One region of the Mesorhizobium sp. B2-7-3 genome, then DNA from elsewhere that is predicted to be linked to it. Evidence: predicted binding sites of a transcription regulator. Region 1 holds the regulator's gene; each other region holds the start of a gene.
What was found. Region 1 encodes LexA, which represses DNA repair genes until DNA is damaged. Its sites were predicted from a motif close to TGTTCNNNNTGTGTTCNG; they were not measured.

Region 1 (3,325 bases):
CCTCGACGAAGCCATTATCCGTCAGCGCCTTCTTGAAGCCGGCTGTGGCGGCGTTCAATTGCGGATGCTCGCCGAAATTGGCAATGCCGATACGGATTTGATCGGCCGCGGCACTGCCGGCACCGACCATCAATGCGCCTGCCAGGGCCAAACCCGACAACCAAGCGGATTTCGACTTCAACATCATTTCCTCCCAGATTTGATCAGGGCCGCTTGGAAACGCGGCTACTACGGCGATCATGGTCAGTCCGCCGGTCTGTGTCAAACATTATATATAATTGTTGCTGTGCCTCAATATCATATATACTTTCGCCAGACGACGGATTGATCACCATGCGGGATGAAACGAGTTCCACAAAAACGGAAGCCGCCTATCAGCTGTTGCGGCGCGACATCCTGACCACGCGCCTCATGCCCGGCGCCCCGCTCAAACTGAGTGCGCTGCGCGGCACCTATGGCGTCGGCTGGACACCGTTGCGCGAAGCCCTGTCGCGGCTCGAGGCCGAACGCCTGGTCACCGCGATCAGCAATCGTGGTTTTGCCGTGGCTCCGGTGTCGCGGGCCGAGCTGGAGGATCTGGCACGCGCCAGGATGGTGGTCGAGATACCCCTGTTCCTCGAATCGATGGAAAAAGGCGGCAGGGAGTGGGAGGATGCCGTGGTCACCGCCCACTACCGGCTCTCGCGTTGCAAGACGGCGGTCGACGATCCCTCGGACGCGGCCGTCGACAGATGGGACGAGAACCACGAGGCTTTCCATGCGGCGCTGCTGAGCGCCGCCACATGCGACTGGCTGTTGCGGTTCCGCTCGACGATCTCGGATCAGCTGCGCCGGCATCATCGCTTTCTTGGTCTGGCGCCGACACTGCGGGCCGCGGCCGGCCTCAAGGATGGCTATGAAGAGGCAATCGAAGCGCTACGCGAAGCGATTGCGATCGAACACCATACCGCGATCATGGAAGCGGCGCTCGACCGTGACGTCGAGCGGGCCAAGGCGCTGATGACGGCGCATATCGGCTACACACTGCACGTCTATGTCCACAGCGAAGACAGCGGCGCTACCAGATACGCCGCTCGCGCCGGCAGCTTGAAGGCGGGTTCGGGATAACTTCAGCGCTTCCGCGACGCCTATTCGAACGCGCTGGCCGGAGTGCGCCGAACGCCCCGATCCATGGCCGCCCGAAGCTACCAATCGTTGGCATTTTGGTTTCGTTTCGTTCCGCGAATAATGGCTCCGCGATTTATACGTCCTTCCGAGGAGAAGCCTTCCAACTAACTGATGCCAAAGCCTCGTCGGCGGATGGGCCACAGGCCATTAACCAAAACGATTTCAATGCGCCTGCCGACGGCGGAAAGGACTGGTTGCCGCCCGCCGTCGCGGGCAAAAAACTTCAGACCCCTTAACAAATTCATTAAACTTTAAACGGTTGCAGAACACAACTGGAACAGATAGTGTTTGTTCTGGGTTTGTTTTTTCGATTCTGGTTCAACCTTTCGTTCAATGTCTTGGGGGCCGCCATGCTGACACGCAAGCAACATGAACTGCTGATGTTCATCCACGAACGGCTCAAGGAAAGCGGGATACCGCCTTCCTTCGACGAGATGAAGGAAGCACTCGATCTTGCCTCCAAGTCGGGGATCCATCGCCTGATCACGGCGCTGGAGGAGCGCGGCTTCATTCGCCGGCTACCCAATCGGGCGCGCGCGCTGGAAGTGCTGCGGTTGCCGGACTCGATCGCGCCGGGCCTCAATGCGGCAAAGAAGTTCTCGCCAAGCGTCATCCAAGGCAGCCTTGGCCAAGGCAGTCTCGGACGCCAGATCAGGCCGGCCGCTGCGCCTTCGCGCCTGCCCGCGGCCGGCAACGACGACGATGCGGTTTCAGCCGTGTCCATCCCGGTCATGGGCCGTATCGCCGCCGGTGTGCCGATCGATGCCATCCAGCATCAGACGCATTCGATCTCGGTGCCGCCGGACATGATCATGGGCGGCGAGCACTATGCGTTGGAGGTCAAGGGCGACTCGATGATCGAGGCTGGTATCTTCGATGGAGACACGGTCATTATCCGCAATGCCGACACGGCAAGCCCGGGCGAAATTATCGTGGCACTGGTCGACGAAGAGGAAGCGACACTGAAGCGGTTCCGCCGCAAAGGCGCTTCGATCGCGCTCGAGGCCGCCAATCCAGCCTACGAAACGCGCATTTTCGGGCCGGACAGGGTCAAGGTGCAAGGCAAGCTGGTCGGGTTGATCAGGCGTTACTGAGCCGGCTTGCCATCGGGCTTGTCGGGTTTTTTGTACGGCGGCAGCCCCCTCGCCTCGCGTGAGAATTTTCGCTGTTCGTGCCAGGGCCGGTATGGTCCGTCGATGGCGAATGCGATCGCGGCCCGGGTCGTGGCCGACTGGGGATTGAAGAAGACGGCAGCGCTTCCCTTGCGGGCGAGCTGCCGTTTGGTGACGACGAGAACCAGTGGATTATGGCAGGCGTCATAGGCGGTTGCGTCGTTGACGATGATCAGGTCGGCGAAAGCGCAGGCTTTCCAGGTGGTCTTGCGGTCCTCGACATAGGCAATGATCGCGCCGGAAGGGTGCCTGGCAAGGCACAGGCCTTCGCGGCAGTAGAAGGGCGATCCCGGCGGCAGGTCGGTGGGACTGGCAACATCGAATTGCCTGTCTGTCGTGTCGAACATTTCCGGTTTGACGATTGTTTCGGAGATCAGGGCGCGCTTCCAGTTGTCGGTTGCGAATTCGTTCGGACGTTCCCGGTTGACGGCCAGTTCGCCATTGCCGATCGGCAGCGCGACCAGCCGCGCATCTTCCGAGATCAGCACATCGGGCGCGCGTGTGTGCGACACAATCAACAGGCCGGCAAGCGCGAATGGCAGCGCCGCGAGCCGCAGCCATGTCGTCGCCATCGTCGCGATTGCCAGCGCGACGGTGACCAGCAGCACGGATTGCTGCGAAATCAGCCCGACTCCATCGACCGGAGAGCGCTCCGATATCCACGCCGACACGGCGATCATAGCTGTCAGGCCCTTGCCCATGAGATAGAGAGCCGGCCAATCCAGTCCGAATGGCATCAGCAGGGCGCTGGCGACGGCCAGGAACATCACGACCGACACGATCGGCATCACGGCCAGATTGGCGAACAGGCTGAGCGGCGATACCCGCTGGAAATGCCAGATGGCAAACAGTGCCGTGGCGCTGCCGGCGATAATGGACGTCATGGCCAATCCTCCTGTCGCCAGCAGGAATTTTCGCGTCAGGAACCCCGCCAGGGATCGCTTTGGCGGCGGTGGCCGCGTCTTTCCCGCATGGTGATCGGCCCA
Region 2 (3,325 bases), on a different contig from region 1:
GCACGATTGCCTTGCCGCTCAGGCCGGTGGCGCCTGTCACCAGGATCATCTGTCTCTCCATTCAGCGTTGATGCGACCGCCCTTCCGGCGACCCACCTTGAAGACGAAGAGAAGCGGGCAAAGGATTCCGGCCAAACGTCTTTTTACCGGCGTGCGGCCTACACGCCGGCGATCAGCCTGCCGGCGCGTAGCGGCTGACCACCATGCCGCAGGCATAAGCCTTCGAACCAAGCAGAAGCAGGTTTCGGAACCCGCCTTGGTCGAAAATGCGGTGGCCGGCGCCCAGCACGGCCGGATTGACGAACAGCTGGAACTCGTCGACCAACCCGGCCGCGATCAGCGCCGCGTCCTCCTGCTGGCCAAGTTGCGGCCCAACGATTTACTTTTGGAAGCATTTGACTGATGGAAAGAACGATGTCAATAGTAAAGTGATTTAAAAATGGAACCGTAGAGATGTCGACGCGTGAAAGATCCGGCTGCCCGATCAGCCTGTCGCTGGAATTGCTCGGCGACCGCTGGACGCTGCTCATCATCCGCGACCTGGTCTTCGCCGGCAAAAAGCATTTTCGCGAGTTCCTGCAATCCGATGAAGGCATCTCCTCGCGCACATTGGCCGAGCGGCTGCAGACGCTGCAGGACGAAGGCATTCTCACCCGCAGCGACGACCCTAGCCACGGGCTGAAGGCGATCTACCGGCTGACCGAAGCCGGCATCGATCTCCTGCCGGTGCTGGCCACGCTCGGCGCCTGGGGCAGCAAGCACCGCAAGTCCGACGACAAGCTCGCCCGTATCGCCGACGAACTGGCGGCCGGCGGCGAGCCGGCGCTGGAACGGATGAAGGCGGCACTGCGGGCGGAGCATGTTGTCTAGGAAGTGGCGCTGCCTCCTTCCGCCCTGTGGAAAAGGAGGCACTTTACGCGCCTCGGTTACGCCCAAAGGACACCGATGCAGCAAAGACCCGATTGACAACGATCTCTGTTTGTTCACTATATGTTTCTGTCTATCAGCAATCGCGGATGAGCGGAACAGGATGGAAACGACGGCCACCATCCTGCATGCCGATCTCGACGCCTTCTATGCCTCGGTCGAGCAACTGCTCGACCCGTCGCTGCGCGGCAAGCCGATCGCGGTTGGCGGCGGCGTGGTGCTCGCCGCCTCTTACGAAGCGCGCGCCTTTGGCGTGCGCGGCGGCATGCCGGGACGCAAGGCGCGCGAGCTTTGCCCGCAATTGATCTTCGTCGGCGGCAATTTCAGCCACTACCAGCGGCTGGGCGACGCGGCGATCAAGGTGCTCGACGATTTCACGCCGGTGGTCGAACGCATCTCCATCGACGAGGCCTTCGCCGATGTCGCCGGCTGCACGCATCTGTTCGGCTCCCCGCGGGAAATCGCGACGGCGATCCGCGGCCGTGTGCGGGCCGAACTCGGCCTGCCGATCTCGATCGGCGTGGCGCGCACCAAGCATCTGGCCAAGATCGCCTCGCAAGTCGCCAAGCCAGACGGGCTGGTGGTGGTCGAGCCCGGCACCGAGCTTGCCTTTCTGCACGATTTGCCGGTCTCGCTGATGTGGGGCGTCGGCCCGGCAACCAGGGCGCGCTTGGCCGAGATCGGCGTCGAGACCATCGGCGAGCTGGCCCGGACCCACAGCGGCGCCCTGACCCGGCTGCTAGGCCCCGCGGCCGGCGAAAAGCTCGCGGCGCTGTCGTGGAACCGCGATCCGCGCAAGCTGGAGACGAAGCGCCGGGCGCACTCGGCCGGCGCGCAATCGGCGCTCGGGCAAAAGCCGGCCGTGGCGCGAGTGATCGTGCCCACACTGCTGCATCTGGCCGACCGCGTCGCCAGCCGGCTGCGCGCCAAGAACCGCCCCGGCCGCACGGTGACCGTGCGCGTGCGCTTTGCCGATCTCAGCGCCGTCACGCGCTCGATCACGCTGGAACAGCCGATCTCGGCGACCGCCATGCTGGCCGAGATCGCAGGGGATTTGGTGCGCGGCGTGCTCGCCGGGCATCCCCAGGAGAAAACGATCTCGCTGCTGGCGATCTCGGTCTCGCACCTGGAGGAGAGCGCCGAACTGCAGCTCGACCTGCCGCTCGGCCTCGCCGACGAGAAGCGCCGCCCGGGCAGCCAAAAAGGCCTCGCGCGCTTCGGCGCCGACCGCGCCATCGACAAAATCCGCCAGCGTTTCGGCAAACAGGCGGTCGGCTACGGTACGGTGGCACTGGAAGCGGCCCGCTCGGTGCCCGACGAGTTCAGGGAACTGGCGGAAAAGGAGCTTTGAGCGGAAAAGGGACTGTCCCCGACGGCGCGCCAATCGACACCATGCCGCGCTTCGCTACTGTCGGGCCGACGCTGCACCGACCCCATAGAGTTGCCCGCCTCCCGGCACGGCGCCTGTTTCCGTCCCGCCGCGCTCTGTAAACACAAGGCCGGAGCCCGGCACGAGGTCGCGGATTGTGCGCGACGTAATGATCTCGCCCGGCAAGGCTTGGCCGAGCATCAGCACTGCTTGGTCGATGGCGGTACCGGTTAAATCACCGTCTTGCTTTTCGCACTCGCCAATATGCACCGCGGCACGGACGCCGAGGCCGGATGGCTTCAAACCGTCGCGGATCGCCATGGCGCATTGGATCGCCCGCGTCGGACGCTGGAAGGCAGCGAGGAGGCCATTCGCGTCGCGCCGGATCTCCCTGCCCTGGGCCAGTTGCACTTGATCGCAGACCGCGTCCACATATCCCCGCCTCAAATCCCGGCCATCGGGGAACGCAGATGGCGAGGTGATGTCCACGCAGAGAATGGTAACCAGCACACGCTCGTCGGGTGCCGCCGGCAAGGTGCCGCTGACAAAGGACTGGATCTCATCAATCAGGCGATCGGAGCCTTCCCCCCAGATGACATGGTCGTTGCCCGCGAGCTCGATGTAGCTCGCTCCCGGTATGTGTCTCGCCAGGTAGCGCCCCTCCTCGGCCTTGACCCAGCGATCGCCCGTTCTCTGAAGGATCAGCGTTGGAACGTGGATGGCTCCCAGGATCTCCCGAACGTCGATTTCGGTGCTCCAGTACCACAGCGAGATCGCATCGGCGGGCGAAGCTGAATTGCGCAGGAAGGCCGCGAACCATTCGCGCTCGAATGCATCGTTCATCAGGCTGGGCGCGGCATTGCTGAGGTCGGCCGGCTCTCCCCATTCGCGCTCGATGGCGACGAGTTCTCTTTCCACCTGCGCCTTGGTTTTGGCCCAGGGGTAGTCCGGCGCCCATACGCCTCGGGCATAGGTCCCGTTCAAGATGAGGGCGGCCGTGCGTTCGGGATAGGTCGCGGCAAACAGCAT
Region 3 (3,325 bases), on a different contig from region 1:
GAACCACTTCGTGCTGGTTGTGATCCGCTCGGCCTCTGCGCCAGAAGCCGCAGCCACATGTATTGGGCGGTGTTGGTGTCCTGGTACTCGTCGACGAGGATGTATTTGAACCGCCGGTGATAGTCCTTCAGCACATCGGGATTGGCGCGGAGGATGCGGATCGGGTGGCAGAGCAGATCGCCGAAATCGCAGGCGTTCAGCGTCTGCAGCCGCTCCTGATAGGACTTGTAGAGCTCGCGGCCCTTGCCGTTGGCGAAGCTGCGCGCATCGCCCTCGGCGATGTCGGCCGGACCCTGGCCCTTGTTCTTCCAGCCGTCGATCATCTGGGCGAACTGTTTCGCGGGCCAGCGCTTGTCGTCCAGGCCCTCGGCCTGGATCAGCTGCTTGATCAAGCGCACGACGTCGTCGGTGTCGAGGATGGTGAAGTCGGACCTCAGCCCGGCAAGCTCGGCGTGGCGGCGCAGCAGCTTCACCCCGATCGAGTGGAAGGTGCCGAGCCACGGCATGCCCTCGACATTGCCTTCGCCGATTAGGATGCCGATGCGCTGCTTCATCTCGCGCGCGGCCTTGTTGGTGAAAGTGACGGCCAGGATCTGCGAGGGGAAGGCCCTGCCGGTGGCAAGGATGTGGGCGATGCGGGTGGTCAGCACACGGGTCTTGCCGGTGCCGGCGCCGGCCAGCACCAGAACAGGGCCTTCGGTGGTCTCCACCGCCAGCCGCTGCTCGGGATTCAAGCCCCTGAGATAGTCGGGCGCATTGTTTTGGCCGCCGCGGGCAGCCATGGCGCGCGCGGCAATGCCCGACGGGGCCGTGGGCCGCGCATTGGGTTCGTCGAAAAAGGGCATGTCTTCGGAAAAGCCGGACATCTCCCCCGAATGTAGTGATTCGGGAGGGAAAGACCAGAACTGTCTACGTTTTGTTCCGGTAAAGTGCCCGATACGGCGGCTTCACCGATATGGGAACCGCCGTTGTGGAACAATCCCAGGCGGAACGAGGTTGCTGCCCGCGGGCTCGCGACCTACGCTTGACAGGCGCCGCCGTCAGGAGAAAGTTGCACGAGCAACACGCAATGCCGGGTTGCCCTAGCCCGCCCATGCGCGCAACAGTCGAAGGAGTATCATCTTGGCTGTCACCATCACCTCCCTCATTCTCTTCCTCATAGGCCTGGCGCTTGGCGCCGGCGGCATCTGGTTGGCTTCGCTGGGCGGCAGTTGGTACTACATCATCGTCGGTCTCGCCTTCCTGGTCGCCGCCTGGCTGCTCTACCGGCGCCGTGCCACGGCGCTCTGGCTCTACGCGGCGATCGTGCTCGGCACGCTGGCCTGGGCGGTCTGGGAAACCGGCTTCGACTGGTGGGAGCTCGGCCCGCGCGGCGGCATCATCGTGCTGGTGGCGTTGTGGCTGCTGACGCCGTGGGCGCGGCGCGGCCTTGCCGGTCCGGACGGACGAGCCCCTTTGATCCTTGCCGTGCTGGCTTCGCTGGCGGTGGCCGGCTATTCGATGACCACGGACCCGAAGGATATCGGCGGTGCGCTCGACACCGACAAGGTGATCCCCAACGCCAATCTCGGCGGCGATGTGCCTGCGGGCGAATGGCACTATTACGGGCGCACGCAGTTCGGCCAGCGCTATTCGCCGCTCGACCAGATCACGCCGGAAAACGTCGCCAACCTGAAGCCGGCCTGGACCTATCGCACCGGCGACGTCAAGGGCCCCGACGATGTCGGCGAGACCACCTATCAGGTGACACCGCTCAAAGTGGGCGACACGCTCTATATCTGCACGCCGCACAACTTCGCCATCGCCGTCGATGCGGCGACCGGCAAGGAGAAGTGGCGCTACGATCCCAAGATCAAGCTCGACAAGGACCGCCAGCACCAGACCTGCCGGGGCGTTTCCTATTATGCCGATGCGGCGGGCGCCGCCGGCCAGCCCTGCGCGGCGCGCGTCTACTTGCCGACCTCGGATGCGCGGCTGATCGCGCTCGACGCCGCCAACGGGCAGGTTTGCCCGGCCTTCGCCGAGGGCGGCACGCTCAATCTGTTGACCGGCATGCCGTATCCGAAGTCGGGCTACTACTACTCGACCTCGGCGCCGCTGATCGCCGGCGGCAAGATCATCGTCGGCGGCGCGGTCAACGACAATTATTCGACGCAGGAGCCGTCCGGCGTCATCCGCGCCTATGATGCGAGCAGCGGCAAATTGCTGTGGAACTGGGATTCCGGCAATCCGGACCAGACGACGCCGCTGGCGGCCGGCCAGACCTACACCGCCAACTCGCCCAACATGTGGTCGACGCCGAGCGCCGACGAGAAGCTCGGCCTGCTCTACGTGCCGCTCGGCAACCAGACGCCGGACCAGCTCGGCATGGGCCGCAGTGCCAATGTCGAGAAATTCTCCTCCTCGATCACCGCGCTGGACCTCAACACCGGGCAGTTGAAATGGGTGCGCCAGACCGTGCACCATGACCTCTGGGACATGGACGTGCCGGCGCAGCCGAGCCTGGTCGACATCACCAAGGCCGACGGCTCCGTGGTGCCCGCGCTGGTCGGGCCGACCAAGCAAGGGGACCTCTATGTGCTCGACCGGCGCACCGGCGAGCCGGTGATTGCGGTCAAGGAAGTGCCGGCGCCCGGCGGCGCCATCGAGGGCGACCACACATCGCCGACGCAGCCCGCGTCGGACCTTTCCTTCAACCCGCCGCCGCTGACCGAGCATGATATGTGGGGCATCACCATGTTCGACCAGCTGGCGTGCCGCATCGCGCTTCACAAATTGCGCTATGAAGGCCGCTACACGCCGCCCTCGCTGCAGGGATCGCTGGTTTATCCCGGCAATTTCGGCACGTTCAACTGGGGTGGCGTGGCGGTCGATCCGGTGCGGCAAGTGATGTTCGGGATGCCGACCTATCTTGCCTTCACGTCGCGGCTGGTGCCGCGCGCCGACGTGCCGCCGCCGGGCGACACCAAGGGCAGCGAGCAGGGGTTGAACCGCAATGACGGCGCGCCCTATGCGGTGGTGATGGGACCGTTCCTGTCGCCACTCGGCATTCCCTGCCAGGCGCCGCCCTGGGGCTACGTCGCGGGCGTCGATCTTCGCACCGGCGCGATTGCCTACAAGCACCGCAACGGCACCGTCTACGACATGACGCCGCTGCCGTTGCCGTTCAAGGTCGGGGTGCCCGGCATTGGCGGGCCGATGATCACCGCCGGCGGTGTCGCCTTCCTGGGTGCCGCGGTCGACGACTATCTGCGCGCCTACGAGCTGACGTCAGGCAAGCAGCTCTGGCAGGCGCGGCTGCCGGCCGGAGGGCAATCGACGCCGA
Region 4 (3,325 bases), on a different contig from region 1:
GTCGACCGTGTGCATGGGCTTTGCCGCATCGATGGGATCGTTCCTGCTGATGGCGGGCACGGCCGGGCGGCGCATCGCACTACCCAACGCCACCATCCTGCTGCATCAGCCGCTGGGCGGCTTCCAGGGCCAGGCTTCCGACATCCAGCGGCACGCCGAACGCATCGGCCAGACCAAACGCCACATGACCGAACTCTACGCCCAGCATTGCGGCCGCAGCTATGAAGACGTCGAGCGCACGCTCGACCGCGACCATTTCATGACCGCCCGCGAGGCCCAGGCCTGGGGCATCGTCGACCATGTGTTCGACACCCGCAAAAAGGCTGCGTAGGACCAGAGTGAGGTCAAATCCTGCTGCTTGTCGAAGATTTGACGATCCCGCTCTGGCTCCGGTGGCGGCAGGCCCCTATAACAAGGGATGACCGACACTCATCGATCAAGAACATCGCACCGTGTCACGGCCGCCATGGTGCTTGCCATCGTCGGCCTTGTGTCCAGGTCGGCACTTGCCGACGAGGCCTCGTCGTCGGTTCGGAAAGGCGCCCTGCCCGGCGTAACCGGCGACTATCGCATCGCAAAGCCCGCCCCGGTGCCCGAACCCGACGACGCGTTCCCCAGCAGCGGCAACGGGCAGTTCAAGATCGGCAATACCGATGTCAGGATTTCCGGCAGCATCACCGTCGATGTCGGAGTTGGCGGGACCAAGCCACCCAGATAGGCAAAGATCGGGCCTTCCAACTGGAGCCCGCCAAAAGAACAGCCCCGCCGTGCCTTGGGCAAACGGACGGGGCTTTTCTGGATCTCAAATCCATTTTTGCCGGGAGTGTACTGCCGGCGTTTGATTTCGGATGCTTCGCGGCATTCAGCCGACGATCCGACTAGCAGTCTCTGATTTTCAGGGATACGGCAGGTCACGGTTTGTCGGGTGGCGCAAACGCCTGCCCTTGGCACTTATGCCTGCCGCGGCTCCAGTAACAACTGAAGCCCTGGGGGACTATCCGGTGGCGTCATGCTCCGCTCCTCTTGTCCGTTGCGACATTGTCGTCGTGAAGCGCAAATCGCAAATGCCTGCGGCGTCTCGCAGGCCGCCTTGGGGCGGCGAGGCCATCGATAGACGGCCGGCTTCGCTGACTTCGCAAGACTGCTCCCGTGAGTTGGCCGCGTCAACCATCAATAGCCGGTTACGGAAAAATGTGATCGCCGGGAGCTTACGTTCGGGTCAGCTTCCGCACAGCTTTGTCAGGAGCGTGTTCGGCCTTTGTTCTTTCCGCTTGCCCCCTCGCGCGAAAGGCGGTTAAACGACTTCTGTCGAGAATTGTGGCGTCTCTCGACGTGGCGGCAAAAATAACTACATAGGGAATGGCCGGGGAAACCCGCCGATCCCACAAATTCCAGATCTGAGGCGGCGACCTGACATGGCCGACCATAAATATCTTTCCATTCGCGGGGCGCGCGAACACAATCTGAAGAATGTCGATCTCGACCTGCCGCGTGACAGCCTGATCGTCATGACCGGCCTGTCGGGCTCCGGCAAATCGTCGCTTGCTTTCGACACCATCTATGCAGAAGGCCAGCGCCGCTATGTCGAGAGCCTCTCGGCCTATGCCCGGCAATTCCTCGAAATGATGCAGAAGCCGGACGTCGACCAGATCGACGGCCTGTCGCCGGCCATCTCGATCGAGCAGAAGACCACGTCGAAGAACCCGCGTTCGACGGTCGGTACCGTCACCGAGATCTACGACTATATGCGCCTTCTGTTTGCCCGCGTCGGCGTGCCCTATTCGCCGGCCACCGGCCTGCCGATCGAGAGCCAGACGGTCAGCCAGATGGTCGACCGGGTGCTGGCGGTCGAGGAAGGCACGCGCCTGTTCCTGCTGGCGCCCATCGTGCGCGGCCGCAAGGGCGAGTACCGCAAGGAATTGCTGGAGTTGCAGAAGAAGGGCTTCCAGCGCGTCAAGGTCGACGGCGTCTTCTATGAAATCGCCGATGTGCCGGCGCTGGACAAGAAGTACAAGCACGACATCGACGTCGTCGTCGACCGCATCGTCGTGCGCGGCGACCTTGCCACAAGACTTGCCGATTCCATCGAGACGGCGCTGAAGCTGGCCGAGGGGCTGGCGGTGGCGGAGTTCGCCGACAGGCCGCTCGATGCCAGCCAGACTGGCGAGGATTCGGTCAACAAGTCGAAGAACGAGACGCATGAGCGCATCCTGTTCTCGGAAAAGTTCGCCTGCCCGGTCTCCGGCTTCACCATTCCGGAAATCGAGCCCAGGCTGTTCTCCTTCAACAACCCGTTTGGCGCCTGCCCGACCTGCGACGGTCTCGGCAGCCAGCGCGCCATCGACCCCAACCTCGTGGTGCCCGACGAGAACGTGTCGCTGCGCGACGGCGCCGTCAGCCCATGGGCGAAATCGACCTCGCCCTATTACTCGCAGACGCTCGAGGCATTGGGCAAGGCGTACGACTTCAAGCTCGGCGACAAGTTCAAGGATCTTTCAGCGCCGGCCCAGGAAGCGATCCTGCGCGGCACCGGCGAGCGCGAGATCACCTTCCAGTATGATGACGGCCTGCGCTCCTACAAGACGACCAAGACCTTCGAAGGCGTCATCCCCAATCTCGAACGGCGCTGGAAGGAGACCGAATCCGCCTGGATGCGCGAGGAGATCGAGCGTTTCATGTCGGCAACGCCCTGCCCGGTCTGCAAGGGCTACCGGCTGAAGCCGGAGGCGCTGGCGGTGAAGATCGCCGGCAAGCACATTGGCGAAGTGACGGAACAGTCGATCCGCAACGCCGACAAATGGTTCACCGACCTGCCGGCGCAGCTCAACGACAAGCAGAACGAGATCGCTGTCCGCGTCCTGAAAGAAATCCGCGAGCGTCTGCGCTTCCTCAACGATGTCGGGCTCGACTATCTCACCTTGTCGCGCAATTCCGGCACGCTGTCGGGTGGCGAAAGCCAGCGCATCCGGCTGGCCTCGCAGATCGGCTCAGGCCTGACCGGCGTGCTCTACGTGCTGGACGAGCCGTCGATCGGCCTGCACCAGCGCGACAATACCCGCCTGCTCGACACGCTCAAGCACCTGCGCGACATCGGCAACACCGTGATCGTCGTCGAGCATGACGAGGACGCCATCCTGCATGCCGACTATGTCGTCGATATGGGTCCGGCCGCCGGCATCCATGGCGGCGAGATCATCGCCCAGGGCACGCCGCAGCAGGTGATGGCCAATCCCAATTCGATCACCGGCAAATATCTGTCGGGCGCGCTCGAAGTGGCAACGCCCGGCGTGCGCCGCGAGGCGAAGAAAAACCGGCGGCTGAAGAT

Region 2: dinB (DNA polymerase IV) is a predicted target of LexA. The motif match lies at 981-998, and genes of this name have one in related genera.
Region 3: FJW04_RS13375 (UvrD-helicase domain-containing protein) is a predicted target of LexA. The motif match lies at 907-924, and genes of this name have one in related genera.
Region 4: uvrA (excinuclease ABC subunit UvrA) is a predicted target of LexA. The motif match lies at 1,249-1,266, and genes of this name have one in related genera.

Annotation. Positions count from the first base shown of each region.
Region 1 is NZ_VFTY01000017.1:35,516-38,840, forward strand. Features, by position in the region: gene FJW04_RS28010 (ABC transporter substrate-binding protein) at 1-184, opposite strand, end outside; gene FJW04_RS28015 (GntR family transcriptional regulator) at 334-1,107, shown strand; gene lexA (transcriptional repressor LexA) at 1,518-2,261, shown strand; gene FJW04_RS28025 (ComEC/Rec2 family competence protein) at 2,255-3,325, opposite strand, start outside.
Region 2 is NZ_VFTY01000009.1:47,659-50,983, forward strand. Features, by position in the region: gene FJW04_RS20405 (SDR family oxidoreductase) at 1-49, opposite strand, end outside; gene FJW04_RS20410 (hypothetical protein) at 173-289, opposite strand; gene FJW04_RS30435 (hypothetical protein) at 257-403, shown strand; gene FJW04_RS20415 (helix-turn-helix domain-containing protein) at 454-870, shown strand; gene dinB (DNA polymerase IV) at 1,031-2,278, shown strand; gene FJW04_RS20425 (alpha/beta fold hydrolase) at 2,333-3,325, opposite strand, start outside.
Region 3 is NZ_VFTY01000005.1:176,311-179,635, forward strand. Features, by position in the region: gene FJW04_RS13375 (UvrD-helicase domain-containing protein) at 1-866, opposite strand, end outside; gene FJW04_RS13380 (glucose/quinate/shikimate family membrane-bound PQQ-dependent dehydrogenase) at 1,123-3,325, shown strand, end outside.
Region 4 is NZ_VFTY01000010.1:238,102-241,426, reverse strand. Features, by position in the region: gene FJW04_RS22795 (ATP-dependent Clp protease proteolytic subunit) at 1-331, shown strand, start outside; gene FJW04_RS22790 (hypothetical protein) at 419-718, shown strand; gene uvrA (excinuclease ABC subunit UvrA) at 1,416-3,325, shown strand, end outside.